4 regions of the Paeniglutamicibacter selenitireducens genome follow, and region 4 is predicted to be linked to each of the others. Evidence: riboswitches for the same ligand, from Rfam matches in the RefSeq annotation. Region 4 holds a riboswitch; each other region holds the start of a gene.
The links. Region 4 has a riboswitch for S-adenosylmethionine ahead of ACSYDW_RS16805 (hypothetical protein). Riboswitches for the same ligand answer to the same signal wherever they lie in the genome.

Region 1 (3,191 bases), on a different contig from region 4:
CTCGTTGCGGGTCCACGGGTACTTGAGCACCGCGGCGCGCACCGCCGCGGTGAGGTTCAGCCCGCGCGGCGTGGCCTCGCAGCTGTCCAACGCCGTGAGGATGCGGAAGCTCTGCGCATTGCCCTCGAAGCCGTCGGGAAGCCCCAGCGTGCGGCGGGCCACGCGGTCCAGTTCCTGCTCGCCCAGGTGCCCGAACGGGGGGTGCCCCAGGTCGTGGGCGGCGGCCGCGGCCTGCACCACCACGGGGTCGCAGCCGCCGAGCCCCGCCACGGTCTTGCGCGTGTGCTCGTCCGCGTTGATCAGGCCGATGGCGATGGAGCGTGCCACTGCGGAGACCTTGAGCGAATGCGTGAGCCGGTTGTGCACCATGGTGCCGGCGCCCGCCTGCGGGATGACCTGCGTGACGGCCGAGAGCCGGGAGAAGTAGGGGGAGAACCTGATGCGTTCGATGTCGATGCGGAATTCGTCCTCGCCGGCGCGCATGGCCTCGGGGATGGAGCGGCCGCGTCCGCCGCCCTGGTGGGTCTTCTGCCTGGTATCCATGGTGCGACCCAGCCTAGTTCGGTGCCGGGGCCCGGCCGCGCACCTGCCGCGGAACGCGCCGGGGGTGTCGCGGGGCATCGCGGCGTGCCGGCGGGGGAACCGGTGCCGGCTCCCCGGCACCGGGAGGCGCGGGAAGCCGGTGCGGGGAGGCGGCACGCCCGACCGTCACACTGGCTTCACACTTGGCGGCGAAAGTAACGCAATGGCGTCGGATCGCCGCAAATCCGCGGGATTCACCGAACCACCAGCGTCACAAAGGCGTCGGGCGGTGCCGCGGAGCGGGGCGGAAAACGTCATGTGAAGCGTTTTTGCCCCGCGTGACGCGGTGCGCGCCAGGCGCCTTGCACGCCGGGCGGAACCTGGAACATGATGAATGCATCAACCATCAAGAGCGGCTGAGAGATCTGGCTCGTTGACGCCGCAGCAACCATCGGTTCGATGGATTCCCCCGTGCGGGGCGTCCGTCCTCGAGGGTGCTAAGGCCAGAAGCGATGGAGCCGCTTCACAACCCGCTCACCATCGCCGCGCACCTCCGTCCCGGAGGGTCGCGGCTATTGTGGCGTACCTGGGGCCTCCCTCGTTCTGACGAGGAGAAACACATGAGCATTGCACCGTCCGCGGCCCCGCCGTCACTGTCCTACGAGCTGTACCCGCCGGTGAACCGCGACGCGACCGAGGGCGTTTTCAACAGCATCGAGGCGCTGCAGGCCTCGAGCCCCGACTATGTGTCGGTCACCTACTCCGGCACCCATGCACGCCGCCGGGCCTCGCTGGAACTCATCGAACACCTCATCCAGAACACCAGGCTGCGCCCGCTGGCGCACCTGACCTGTGTGGGGGAGAGCCGCCAGTCCCTCGAGAACCTGATCCGCCACTTCATCTCGCTCGGGGTGCGCGGGGTCCTGGCCCTGCGCGGGGACCTGCCCACCGACCCCGACGGGTGGCGCGGGGAGTTCCCGTTCGCCCGCTACCTCATCGAGCTCATCCGCGAGGTCGAGTCCGAGCACTCGGCGGCGTTGGCCGGCGGCCGGCTGGGCGTGGGTGTGGCGGCCTACCCGATCCGGCACCCCGAGTCCCCGTCGTTCGAGCACGACGTGGAGGTGCTGCTGGCCAAGGAGCGCTCCGGGGCCAACTACGCGATCACCCAGGTGTACTTCCGCCCGGAGGAGTACACCCACCTTGTCGACGCGGCACGCCGCGCCGGGGTGTCCATCCCGATCATCCCGGGGGTCATCCCGCTGAACTCGCTGAAGCGGCTGAACCGGCTGGCAGCGATGACGGGCGTCGAACCGGACCCGGTGCTGGCACACGCGCTGGAAACCGCGGGCAGCGACGCCGAACGCCACCACCTCGGGGTCACCGCCGCCGTCACGCTGGCGCGGCGCGCGTTCGACGACGGGGCCCCCGGGGTCCACCTGTACACCTTCAACGACCACCGCGGGTCACTCGATGTCATCGAACGGCTCGAACTGCCCCGCACCCGCGCCCAGGTCGTCAATTCCTGGGCGGCCCGCGCCGCCGTCTAGGCGCGCCGGGCCCGCACCAATCCCCACCGACTCTTTCCCCCACGTTCAACACCCAAGGAGAAACACCATGACGAAGCCAACCTTCCCCGCAGCATCCATCCTCGGCTACCCGCGCATCGGCCCGAACCGCGAGCTCAAGAAGGCCCTCGAGTCCCACTGGGCCAAGCGCACCGACGAGGCGGCGCTGCACACCGCGGCCCGCGACCTGCAGCAGGCAAACCTGGCCACGCTGGCCGCCCTGGGCCTGGGTGCCGCCGACGCCTCGCTGCCCGGCGACTTCGCCTACTACGACCAGGTGCTCGATGCCACCGTCGCGCTCTCCGCGCTGCCCACCCGCTTCGCGGACCTTGCCGACGCCGACGGCGCCATCAGCACGGCCGCCTCGTTCGTGCTGGCCCGCGGCGACGAGTCCCGCGCCCCGCTGGAAATGACAAAGTGGTTCGACACCAACTACCACTACCTGGTCCCGGAGATCGGCCCCGCCACCCCGATCTCCGCCAACGCCACGCCGCTCCTCGAGTCCTTCACGGCGCACGCCGCCGCCGGAAAGACCATCCGCCCCACCCTCGTGGGCCCCATCACCTACCTGCTGCTGGCCAAGGCCGAGGACGGCGCACCGGGGGGCTTCGACCCGCTGACCCGCATCGACGAGGTCGTCGCCGCCTACGCCCGGATCCTGGGCGAGCTCGCCGCCGCGGGCGCCCCGTGGATCCAGCTCGACGAGCCGGCCCTCGTCACGGACCGCGGCGCCGAGCTGGCACTGCCCGGCGGCCTGGCCGAGTCCGTCTACGCCACACTGGCCGCCGCCACCGAACGCCCGGCCCTGCTGGTGACCTTCGGCTACGGCACCGCCGGAGACACCGCCCGCCCGGGCGCCACCCAGGGCCTGCTGGCCCGCGCCGGCGTCGAGGCGGTCCACGCGGACCTGGTCCGCGGCCTGGCCCCGCGGGCCGAGTTCCTCGGCGACCTGGCCGGATCCACCCTGGTGGCAGGCATCGTCGACTCGCGCAACATCTGGCGCAACAACCTCGCCGCCTCGCTTCAGGTGCTGACGGCCCTGCGCACCGAGGTCCAGGCCGCCAACGGCACCCTGGCCGTGGGCACCGCCACCTCCCTGCAGCA
Region 2 (3,191 bases), on a different contig from region 4:
CGTGCCCGTCGCGTTACCGGCGTTTCCGTTCAGGAACAGCGCAAGATCGCACAGGCCATCAAGAACGCGCGTGAAGTAGCCTTGCTGCCTTACTCCGGCGCTGGCCGCGGCTAAGGAAGGTATACAAACATGGCAAAGCTCATTCTGACCCACGAAGTTACCGGCCTCGGTGCCGCAGGCGACATCGTTGAGGTGAAGAACGGTTACGCACGTAACTACCTTCTCCCGCGTTCGTTCGCCATCACCTGGACCCCGGGCGGTGAAAAGCAGGTGGAGTCGATCAAGGCTGCACGTGCCGCTCGCGCCGTTGCGTCCCTGGAAGAAGCACAGGCTCTCGCCGCCGCTATCTCCGCCAAGCCGGTCAAGCTGTCCGTCAAGGCTGGCGCTACCGGTCGCCTCTTCGGCACCGTCAAGACCGACGACATCGCCAAGGCTGTTGCAGCCGCCGGCGTTGGCGCGATCGACAAGCGCAACATCGAGATCAACGACCACATCAAGTCGACGGGTAACTACTCGGCGACCGTGCGCCTGCACACCGATGTGTCCGCGACCATCTCGCTGGTAGTCGTAGCCGCAAAGAAGTAATTCGCTGCGGATCCACCGCTCTTCGGGGCTGTGGGCACTGGGGACCCCACCTTCGGGTGGGGTCCCCAGTGCTTTAACGGGCCAGGTCGCTGCGGTTCCGGGGGAGTGGACGCCCAAGCGGGAACTTTTGCGGCAGACTATCGATACCCGGGCACGGAAAGCGAGATATTGTCGCAGATTCTTCGATTCTTACCCTCCGTTAACCAATGTGTCGAAACAATCTTTGACTGGAGCTAAACCTTTCTCCTAACGTTAGTCATGAATCAAGAGTGTCAACGGAAAAGCCCTGGCTTGTTGACCGGCAACCCTCTCACGGTAGTGGGGTGCTCCAGGTGACGATTCGGCCCGCGGGACCCCGGGGGCAAGTACCGCACACCCAGGAACAGGCTGCTGCGCATCGGGCGCATGCGTGATCCGAGGTGCGCACGACGCCGAAGGACCGATCCATGACGCTTGCCACAGACCTCACCCCCAACACCTTGCGCAACGTATTCGCCCAGCATCCCTCGGGCGTTGCGGCTTTGTGCGCCATCATCGACGGAGAGCCGCAGGGCATCGTCGCTTCTTCGTTCACCGTGGGCGTCTCGATGGATCCACCCCTGGTGATGTTCGCCGTGCAGAACACCTCGCGCACCTGGCCGGTGATCCGCTCCAGCGCCCGTATCGGGGTGTCGGTGCTCAGCGAGAAGAACGAGGGCGTGTGCCGTCAGATCGCGTCCAAGACCGGCGACCGCTTTGCGGGGCTTCGCCTTGATTCGACCGACGAGGGCGCGCTGCTGCTCCACGATGCCAGCCTGTGGCTGGATTGCTCGGTGGAGCAGGAGATTCCCGCTGGCGACCACCACGTCGTGCTGCTGCGGGTCCACGGCCACCAGACGAGCGACGCGTCGGAGTCCCCGCTGGTCTTCCACGGATCCGCATTCCGCCGCCTGGAAACCGGGCAGCTCGTCTCCTGAGACGTTCCCCGCGCAGTGCACGAGCCTGCCGGGCCCTTGTCCGACCAAACTGGTTAGGCCGTGGCCCGGCGGGCTCGTGCCGCATGCGGCGGCAGGATTCGCTGTCGGCCTCAGGACGGGTCGTGGACGGTGTCCACCATGTGGCGGTAGCCACGCCGCGCAAGTTCCGCGAGTACCGCGAGGTCGACGTCGCCGAGCTTGTTGACGTACAGGCAGGAGGCGCCTCGCTTGTGCTTTCCCAGCGCGGCCAGGAGGTCCTCGGACTCGGGGGCGATGGTCAGGCCGTAGAGGGCCAGGTTCGTGGAGCGTGGCGAGAAGCCGATTGCCGCGGCGTCGCCCTCTCGTCCCGAATCGTACTTGTAGTGGTAGGAGCCGAACCCGACGATGGTTGGCCCCCACATGGTCGCGGGCTGCCCGGATACTTCTTCCATCATTTCCAGCAGAGCTTGTGCATCGGAGCGCCGGACAGGATGTTCGACGGAGGCGATGAACTCGTGCGGATCAACCGGAGTGGGTGCGGTTTTGTTGACGGCCATGCGAGCCAGTATTGCAGCGGTTCCGAGGCGCATCAACCTCAGTCATCCCCAGATTTCCGTGACCCATGTGGATAGCTGTGGATAGTTTGTGGGTAACGGGAGAAAGCCGCGGGGATTAACCCCGGAATCTCGGGGTTCTTGTGTGAATAACCAGGGTTTTCACTCTGCCAATCTGTGGATAACTATTTTCTGTCCACAGCCCGCTTATCAAATAAGGCCTAGTCAGATGCCACTTATTGCAAATCTACAGTGGTAATCCACAGAGTTCTCCCCAGACTGTGCACACAACACGCCGAAAGGTTCACAGGTTATGCACAACCCCTGTGGATAACCGTGTTGGGTTTGAGGCAATTGGGGTCTAAGGTGACAGTGTTCCCCACCTATTTCCACAGGCTCGCGGTGTCTCTTCACACACGTGAGATTGGACGTACCAAAAGGTCGGCCGACCCTGCGACACTGAAGTAGGTATTGACGCGGAAACCTGGGAACCCGCGAAGCTTGAAGGGAAGACCCGTGTCGCTAGCGAACATCGAAACCAATCCTGAATCAGCCGATTCAGCCTACGGCCGCACGCCGCCGCAGGACCTCGTGGCCGAACAAAGCGTGCTCGGCGGCATGATGCTTTCCAAGGACGCCATCGCGGACTGCGTGGAGGTCCTGCGCGGACTCGACTTCTACCGGCCGGCGCACGAAGCCATCTACGAAGCGATCATCGACCTCTATGGCCGCGGGGAACCCGCCGACGCAGTGACCGTTTCCGACCTCCTGACCAAGCGCGGGGAAATCACGCGCATCGGGGGCCCCGCCTACCTGCACACGCTGATCCAGTCCGTTCCGACCGCCGCCAACGCCGGCTTCTACGCCGAGATCGTTCGCGAGCGCGCAGTGTTGCGCCGCCTGGTTGATGCAGGAACCAAGATCGTGCAGCTTGGCTACTCGCAGGACGGCGAGGTGGACGCGATCGTCAACGAGGCCCAAGCCGAGGTCTACAAAGTTGCCGAACGCCGCACCGCAGAGGACTACGTGCCCCTGCGCGACATCATCGAGGGAACCGTCGATGAAATCGAATCGGCAGGCTCCCGCGGAGAGGGCATGATCGGCGTGCCGACGGGAT
Region 3 (3,191 bases), on a different contig from region 4:
CACCGACCCGTACTTCTTCCTGCTGCAGTCCCTCGAGGCCAACGGCCTGAAGTCCTCGGACGTCACGGTCCAGAACCTGCAGCACGCCGACGGCCGCACCGCACTGGAAAACGCTTCCGTTGACGCCTGGAGCGGACTGGATCCCATCATGGCCGGGGCCGAGCAGAACGGCGCGAAGCTGATCTACCGCAACCTCGATTTCAACACCTACGGCGCGCTGAACGCCACCGAGTCCTTCCTCGAGAAGTCGCCCGAGGTCGCCCAGACCGTCGTCGACTCCTACGAAAAGGCCCGCGAATGGGCCGCTGCGAACCAGAAGGAAACCGCGGAGATCCTCGCGGGAGTCGCCGGCCTGGATGCCGCGGTCGCCACCAAGGTGATCACCGAGCGCTCGAACCTCGGCGTGGATGCCGTGCCGGGGGAAGCCTTCACCAAGGTCCTCGCCAAGGTCGGCCCCATCTTCGTGGAATCACACGACGTCAAGGCCCAGTCCGACGTCGACACCGCGCTCGGCTCGCTCGTGGATGACAGCTTCGCCCGGAAGGCGGACGCCACGAAGGTCAAGACGCCGTAATGCCAGCCCCTTCCGACCTTTCACCCGCAGTCGCCCGGGCCTCCGGGCGGCCGCGCAACCCGTTGCTGGCGACCCGTGCGGGGCGCATCTTCCTGGGATCCCTTCTCCCGGTGGTCCTGCTTGGGCTCTGGCAGGCGTCCACGACGCTTGGCTGGGTCAGCACCTCCCAGCTGCCGACCCCCGGGTCGGTGCTCGAAGCGGCCCTTGAACTGCTCGACGGCGGGACGCTCGCACAGCACGTGGCGATATCCACCCAGCGCGTGCTGGTCGGCTTCGCCATCGGCTCCCTGCTGGGCCTGGCGGTCGGCGCGCTCGTCGGGCTGTCCGACCTCGCCGACGCCCTGCTCGGGCCGTTCATCGGGGCCATCCGAGCCGTGCCCTCGCTCGCGTGGGTGCCGCTGCTGATCCTGTGGATGAAGATCGGCGAGGACTCCAAGGTGACACTGATCGTCATCGGCGCGTTCTTCCCCGTCTTCACCACCGTCTACCTGGCCTTGCGCCACGTGGACAGGAACCTGATCGAGGCGGCACGGGCCTTCGGGCTCAAGGGAACCAGGCTGCTGGCCACCGTGCAGCTGCCCGCAGTGGTCCCGGCGATCTTCTCCGGCCTGCGGTTGGCCCTGGCCCAGTCGTGGCTGTTCCTGGTGGCCGCCGAACTCATCGCCTCATCCATGGGGCTGGGCTTCCTGCTGCTGGATTCGCAGAACAACGGCCGGATCGACCGCCTGGTCCTTGCCATCATCCTGCTGGCGGTGCTGGGCAAGACCACCGACGCCCTGCTGGGGCTGGCCGAGCGCAAGGCCATCAACCGCTGGGCCTGAGGCACCGCACCAACCACCCATCCAGAGCGGCCGAGAGACCTGGCTCCACGACGCCGCAGCAACCACCTCGCCGAGGCCGGTGCCACCGCCAGGACCGATGGAGAACCACATGTCTGCAACACTTTCCCCCGCCGCGACCACCCTGCCCGCCGAAGACCCGTGGAACGAGGACGAACGCCTGGCCTTCTGGGATGCCGCGGCCCGGCGCCTGGACTGGGCCGCGGACTGGCACACCGTCCACCGCAGCACCGGCGTGGACCCGGCCGCGCGCCGCGGACCCGAGCTGCGCTGGTTCGAGGGCGGAAAACTCAATGCCGCCTACAACTGCGTGGACCGCCACGTGGAGGCCGGGCGCGGGGAGAAGGTGGCGCTGCACTTCGAGGGCGAGCCCGGGGACCGCACCACCGTCACCTACAAGGACCTGCAGGACCGGGTCTCCCGGGCCGCCAACGCGCTTCTCGCGCTCGGCATCGGCACGGGCGACCGCGTGGTCATCTACCTGCCCGTCCTCGTGGAGACCGTCGTCATCACCCTGGCCTGCGCGCGCATCGGGGCGGTGCACTCCCTGGTCTTCGGAGGCTTCTCCGCCGAGGCGCTGCGCTTCCGGGTGGAGGACACCGGCGCGAAGCTCCTTGTCACAACGGACGGGCAGTTCCGCCGCGGCACAGCCGTGCCCGTGAAGAAGAACGCCGACGCCGCGGTGGCCGGGGAGAACAGCATCGAACACGTGCTGGTGCTGCGCCGCACCGGCAGCGAGATCCCCTGGACGGAGGGCCGGGACCTGTGGTGGCACGAGACGGTCGACACCGCCAGCACCGAGCACACCCCCGAGGCGTTCGACGCGGAAACCCCGCTGTTCATCATGTACACCTCCGGCACCACGGGGCAGCCCAAGGGGCTGGTCCACACCACGGGCGGCTACCTGACGCAGGCCTCGTGGAGCCACGAGTTCCTCTTCTCCCACCCGGACCCGGCGCAGCGCGCGAACGACGTCCACTGGTGCACCGCGGACCTGGCCTGGGTCACCGCGCACACCTACGAGATCTACGGCCCGCTGTCCAACGGCGTCACCCAGGTGATCTATGAGGGCGTCCCCAATGCCCCGCACCCGGGGCGGCACTTCGAGATCATCGAACGCTACGGGGTCACCAGCTACTACACGGCGCCCACCCTGGTGCGCTCGCTGATGGGCTGGTTCCCGGACGGGATCCCGGCGACGCACGACCTCTCCTCCATCCGGCTGGCCGGAACCGTCGGCGAGGCCGTGAACCCGGAGGCCTGGCGCTGGCTGCGCGCCCAGGTCGGCCGCGACACCCCCGCCGGCATCCCGATGGTGGACACCTGGTGGCAGTCGGAAACCGGCGCCACGATCCTCTCCCCGCGGCAGGACGACGCCGCGTTCAAGCCCGGCTGCGGCACCCGGGCGCTGCCCGGGGTCGCCGTGGACATCGTCGACGAGCAGGGCGCCGCCGTGGCACCGAACGTGCAGGGCAACATCGTGCTGACCCGCACCGGCCCGGCCATGGCCCGCACCGTGTGGGGCAACCCGGAGCGCTACTACACCTCCTACTGGGAAAAGTACGCGCAGCGGGGCTGGTTCCTGGCCGGTGACGGCGCGCGCTTCGACGACGACGGGGACATCTGGATCCTCGGGCGCACCGACGACGTGATAAACATTTCCGGGCACCGTCTCTCCACCATCGAGATCGAGTCCGCGCTTGTCACGCACCCGGCCGTCGTGGAGGCCGGGGTGTGCCCCACCGTCGACGCGAAGACCGGGCATGCGGCAACCGCCT
Region 4 (3,191 bases):
CTGATGCTGAAGGCCGGAACCAACGTCGTCGGCGGCGTCAACGCCCGCAAGGCCGGCACCACCGTCGTCCACGGCGACAAGGACATCAAGGTCTACGGCGCAGTTGCCGAAGCCATGGCCGAAACCGGCGCCGACGTGTCGATCGTCTTCGTTCCGCCGGCCTTCACCAAGGATGCCGTCGTAGAGGCCATCGAGGCAGGCATCGGCCTGGTCGTGGTCATCACCGAGGGCGTGCCGGTGCAGGACTCGGCCGAGTTCTGGGCACTTGCCCAGTCCAAGGTCGACGCCGACGGCAACCAGATCACCCGCATCATCGGCCCGAACTGCCCCGGCATCATCACCCCCGGTGAAGCACTGGTCGGCATCACCCCGGCCAACATCACCGGCAAGGGCCCGATCGGCTTGGTCTCCAAGTCCGGTACCCTGACCTACCAGATGATGTACGAACTGCGCGACCTGGGCTTCTCCACCGCCATCGGCATCGGCGGCGACCCGGTCATCGGCACCACCCACATCGACGCCCTGGCTGCGTTCGAGGCGGATCCGGAGACCAAGGCCATCGTCATGATCGGCGAAATCGGCGGCGACGCCGAAGAGCGTGCAGCCGACTTCATCAAGGCCAACGTCACCAAGCCGGTTGTCGGCTACGTGGCAGGCTTCACCGCCCCCGAAGGCAAGACCATGGGCCACGCTGGCGCCATCGTCTCCGGTTCGGCCGGTACCGCACAGGCAAAGAAGGAAGCACTCGAGGCTGCCGGCGTGAAGGTCGGCAAGACCCCGTCGGAAACCGCGAAGCTGCTGCGCGAAGTTTTCGCCGCCCTCTAAGCTGAGCATTCCGCATTCGGCGGTTGGCCGCCCGTGAAAACGGGTGGCCAACCGCCGTTTCGTTTATGCGGCGGAAACAGGTTCGCTCCGGTGGCTCAGCCGCGCAGGCGGAAGAACGAGGTGCCGGCGGCCTCGTAGCCCCCGGGCAGCAGCAGCACCCGCAGCTCCGGGTTGAACTGCACCTCGGCAGGCCCGCGCCCGTCCAGCGCCGCCGCGAGCTTGTCCGGGGAGAGCGCCTCCAGCAGCCATTCGTTGGGGCCGGCACCCAGCTGCAGGAGCCCGGTGCCTGGGTCGAAATCAAGCCAGGCGGAGATCCAGTCCCCGGCAAAGCGCGGCAGGGGATTGGCGGTGGCCGCGGGGGCTGTGTACGTGTGGTGGGACATGGGTGTCACGTTCCTTGAAGCTGGTTGTCCTTGCCCTGCCGCGGGTATGCGTGCGAAGGCCGCTTCGTCATCCGAACCACCCGCCGTACAACAATGGGGTTGGTGCCTGGTCAGTCGGAGCTTTGCCATGAAAGCAACCAGAACTCGTGAAGCTGTATCCACCATACGTCGGGCAACCGACACCTCGCCAGCGCCGGTCGGTTGAGCGCAATAAAGCGTCATCGCGCGGCCGTGCGGACTTTGCGCCGGGAGGCATAGGCTGGGAGGCGGATATCCGTCACCAGCTTCCGGAAGGCACACCATGCGCGCAACACTGATCCACGGACCGCGGGACATCCGCGTCGAAGACTGCCCGGACCCGGTCCTGCTTGCCGGCACCGACGCGCTGGTCAGGGTGACAGCGGCCTGCGTGTGCGGGTCGGACCTGTGGCCGTACCGCGGCGTCAACCAGATCCCGAAGCCGCGGCGCATCGGCCACGAATTCATTGGCGTCGTCACGGCCGTCGGGGACGAGGTCTCCACCCTGAAGGCCGGGGACTTCGTGGTTGCCCCGTGGGCCAACAGCTGCGGGGAATGCCCGCCATGCCGCAACGGAGTCCACGTGGCCTGCGAGCACCGGGCCGTCAGGGGCGGGAAGGACGAGCACGGGCTGCCTGTCGATGGCGGCCAAGGTGAGGCGGTGCGCGTTCCGAATGCCGATGGAACCCTGGTTCCGGTGCCCGGCGTCTCGGAGCCGGACGAGGCCTTGTCCAAATCGCTGCTCGCGCTCTCCGACGTCATGGGCACCGGACACCACGCCGCGCTCGGTGCCAAGGTGGCGCCGGAGCGCAGCGTTGTGGTGGTCGGCGACGGCGCCGTGGGTTTGAGCGGCGTGCTCGCCGCCAAACGTCTGGGGGCCACCCGGATCATCGCCATGTCCAGGCATGCCGACAGGACCGAGCTGGCCCTCACTTTCGGGGCGACCGACGTGGTCGCCGAGCGCGGCACGGAAGCCGCCGACAAGGTGCGCGAGCTGCTCGGGGGAGTGCTGGCCGACTCTGTGCTCGAATGCGTCGGCACCGCCGAGTCCCTGGGACAGGCGCTGGCCTGCACCAGGCCCGGCGGCGCCATCGGCTTCGTCGGGGTGCCGCACGGGGAAGATCCGTTGCCCCTCTACGAGCTTTTCTCGAAGAACATTTCGCTGGCGGGTGGCGCGGCCAGCACCCGCGCCTACCTGCCCGAGCTGCTGGAGGCCGTGCTCGCAGGGGACATCAATCCCGGCCTGGTCTTCGACACGGTGATGGGCCTGGAACAGGCGCCGGAGGCCTACGCGGCCATGGACGAGCGCCGCTCTATCAAGGTCATGCTGGTGCCGTAGGACGTTGGGGTGACCGCAGCACCGCTCAGGCCGCTGATTCCTTGGAAATCAGGGAATCAGCGGCCTGACGGCATGCAGTGAAAATCGAGGCTAATCGGTGCAGGGTATTTCCCTGGCCTTGGCGTCGTAGAGCTTTCCGTCGGAGACATAGTCGCCATCGTGAAGGTCGTTGAGCAGCACCGAGGAGATTCTCCGGTTGCTGGCTTCGGCCATGACGGATGTCGGCCTGTTGCCCCGGATCTTGAGGTGGTTGAACAACAAGTTCAGCAAGATCGCCATGATGGCCGAGGAACTGATTCCCGAGTGGAAGATCGTGACGAACCAGCCGGGGAATTGGTTGTAGATGCTTGGTGCGACGATCGGGAACATCCCGAAGCCCAAGGCCGTCGCCACGACGACCAGGTTCATGTTCCCTTCGTACTTCACCGTGGACAGGGTTCGGATGCCCGAGGCCGCGACGGTTCCGAACAGCACGATTCCGGCCCCGCCAAGGACCGGCGTGGGTATGGCGGCCACGAAGCGGCCGAGGATCGGCAGGAGTCCCAGAATAACGAGTATGCCGCCGCCCGCAGTGACAACAAACCTGCTCTTGACGCCCGTAATGGCGACAAGCCCGACGTTCTGGG

Region 1: it holds a riboswitch for S-adenosylmethionine, as region 4 does, so the genes downstream of both, ACSYDW_RS09835 (methylenetetrahydrofolate reductase) here and ACSYDW_RS16805 (hypothetical protein) in region 4, are expected to answer to the same signal.
Region 2: it holds a riboswitch for S-adenosylmethionine, as region 4 does, so the genes downstream of both, ACSYDW_RS15475 (flavin reductase family protein) here and ACSYDW_RS16805 (hypothetical protein) in region 4, are expected to answer to the same signal.
Region 3: it holds a riboswitch for S-adenosylmethionine, as region 4 does, so the genes downstream of both, acs (acetate--CoA ligase) here and ACSYDW_RS16805 (hypothetical protein) in region 4, are expected to answer to the same signal.

Annotation. Positions count from the first base shown of each region.
Region 1 covers NZ_JBPULF010000004.1:195,726-198,916, reverse strand. Annotated here, with positions in the region: gene ACSYDW_RS09840 (deoxyguanosinetriphosphate triphosphohydrolase family protein) at 1-543, opposite strand, end outside; SAM riboswitch class I at 923-1,041, shown strand; gene ACSYDW_RS09835 (methylenetetrahydrofolate reductase) at 1,143-2,069, shown strand; gene metE (5-methyltetrahydropteroyltriglutamate--homocysteine S-methyltransferase) at 2,137-3,191, shown strand, end outside.
Region 2 covers NZ_JBPULF010000009.1:163,897-167,087, forward strand. Annotated here, with positions in the region: gene rpsR (30S ribosomal protein S18) at 1-114, shown strand, start outside; gene rplI (50S ribosomal protein L9) at 130-585, shown strand; SAM riboswitch class IV at 847-959, shown strand; gene ACSYDW_RS15475 (flavin reductase family protein) at 1,032-1,541, shown strand; gene ACSYDW_RS15480 (DUF1801 domain-containing protein) at 1,652-2,077, opposite strand; gene dnaB (replicative DNA helicase) at 2,591-3,191, shown strand, end outside.
Region 3 covers NZ_JBPULF010000001.1:8,597-11,787, reverse strand. Annotated here, with positions in the region: gene ACSYDW_RS00055 (aliphatic sulfonate ABC transporter substrate-binding protein) at 1-574, shown strand, start outside; gene ACSYDW_RS00050 (ABC transporter permease) at 574-1,395, shown strand; SAM riboswitch class I at 1,410-1,499, shown strand; gene acs (acetate--CoA ligase) at 1,505-3,191, shown strand, end outside.
Region 4 covers NZ_JBPULF010000011.1:100,435-103,625, forward strand. Annotated here, with positions in the region: gene sucD (succinate--CoA ligase subunit alpha) at 1-825, shown strand, start outside; gene ACSYDW_RS16805 (hypothetical protein) at 921-1,208, opposite strand; SAM riboswitch class IV at 1,230-1,360, opposite strand; gene ACSYDW_RS16810 (zinc-dependent alcohol dehydrogenase family protein) at 1,510-2,565, shown strand; gene ACSYDW_RS16815 (nucleobase:cation symporter-2 family protein) at 2,656-3,191, opposite strand, start outside.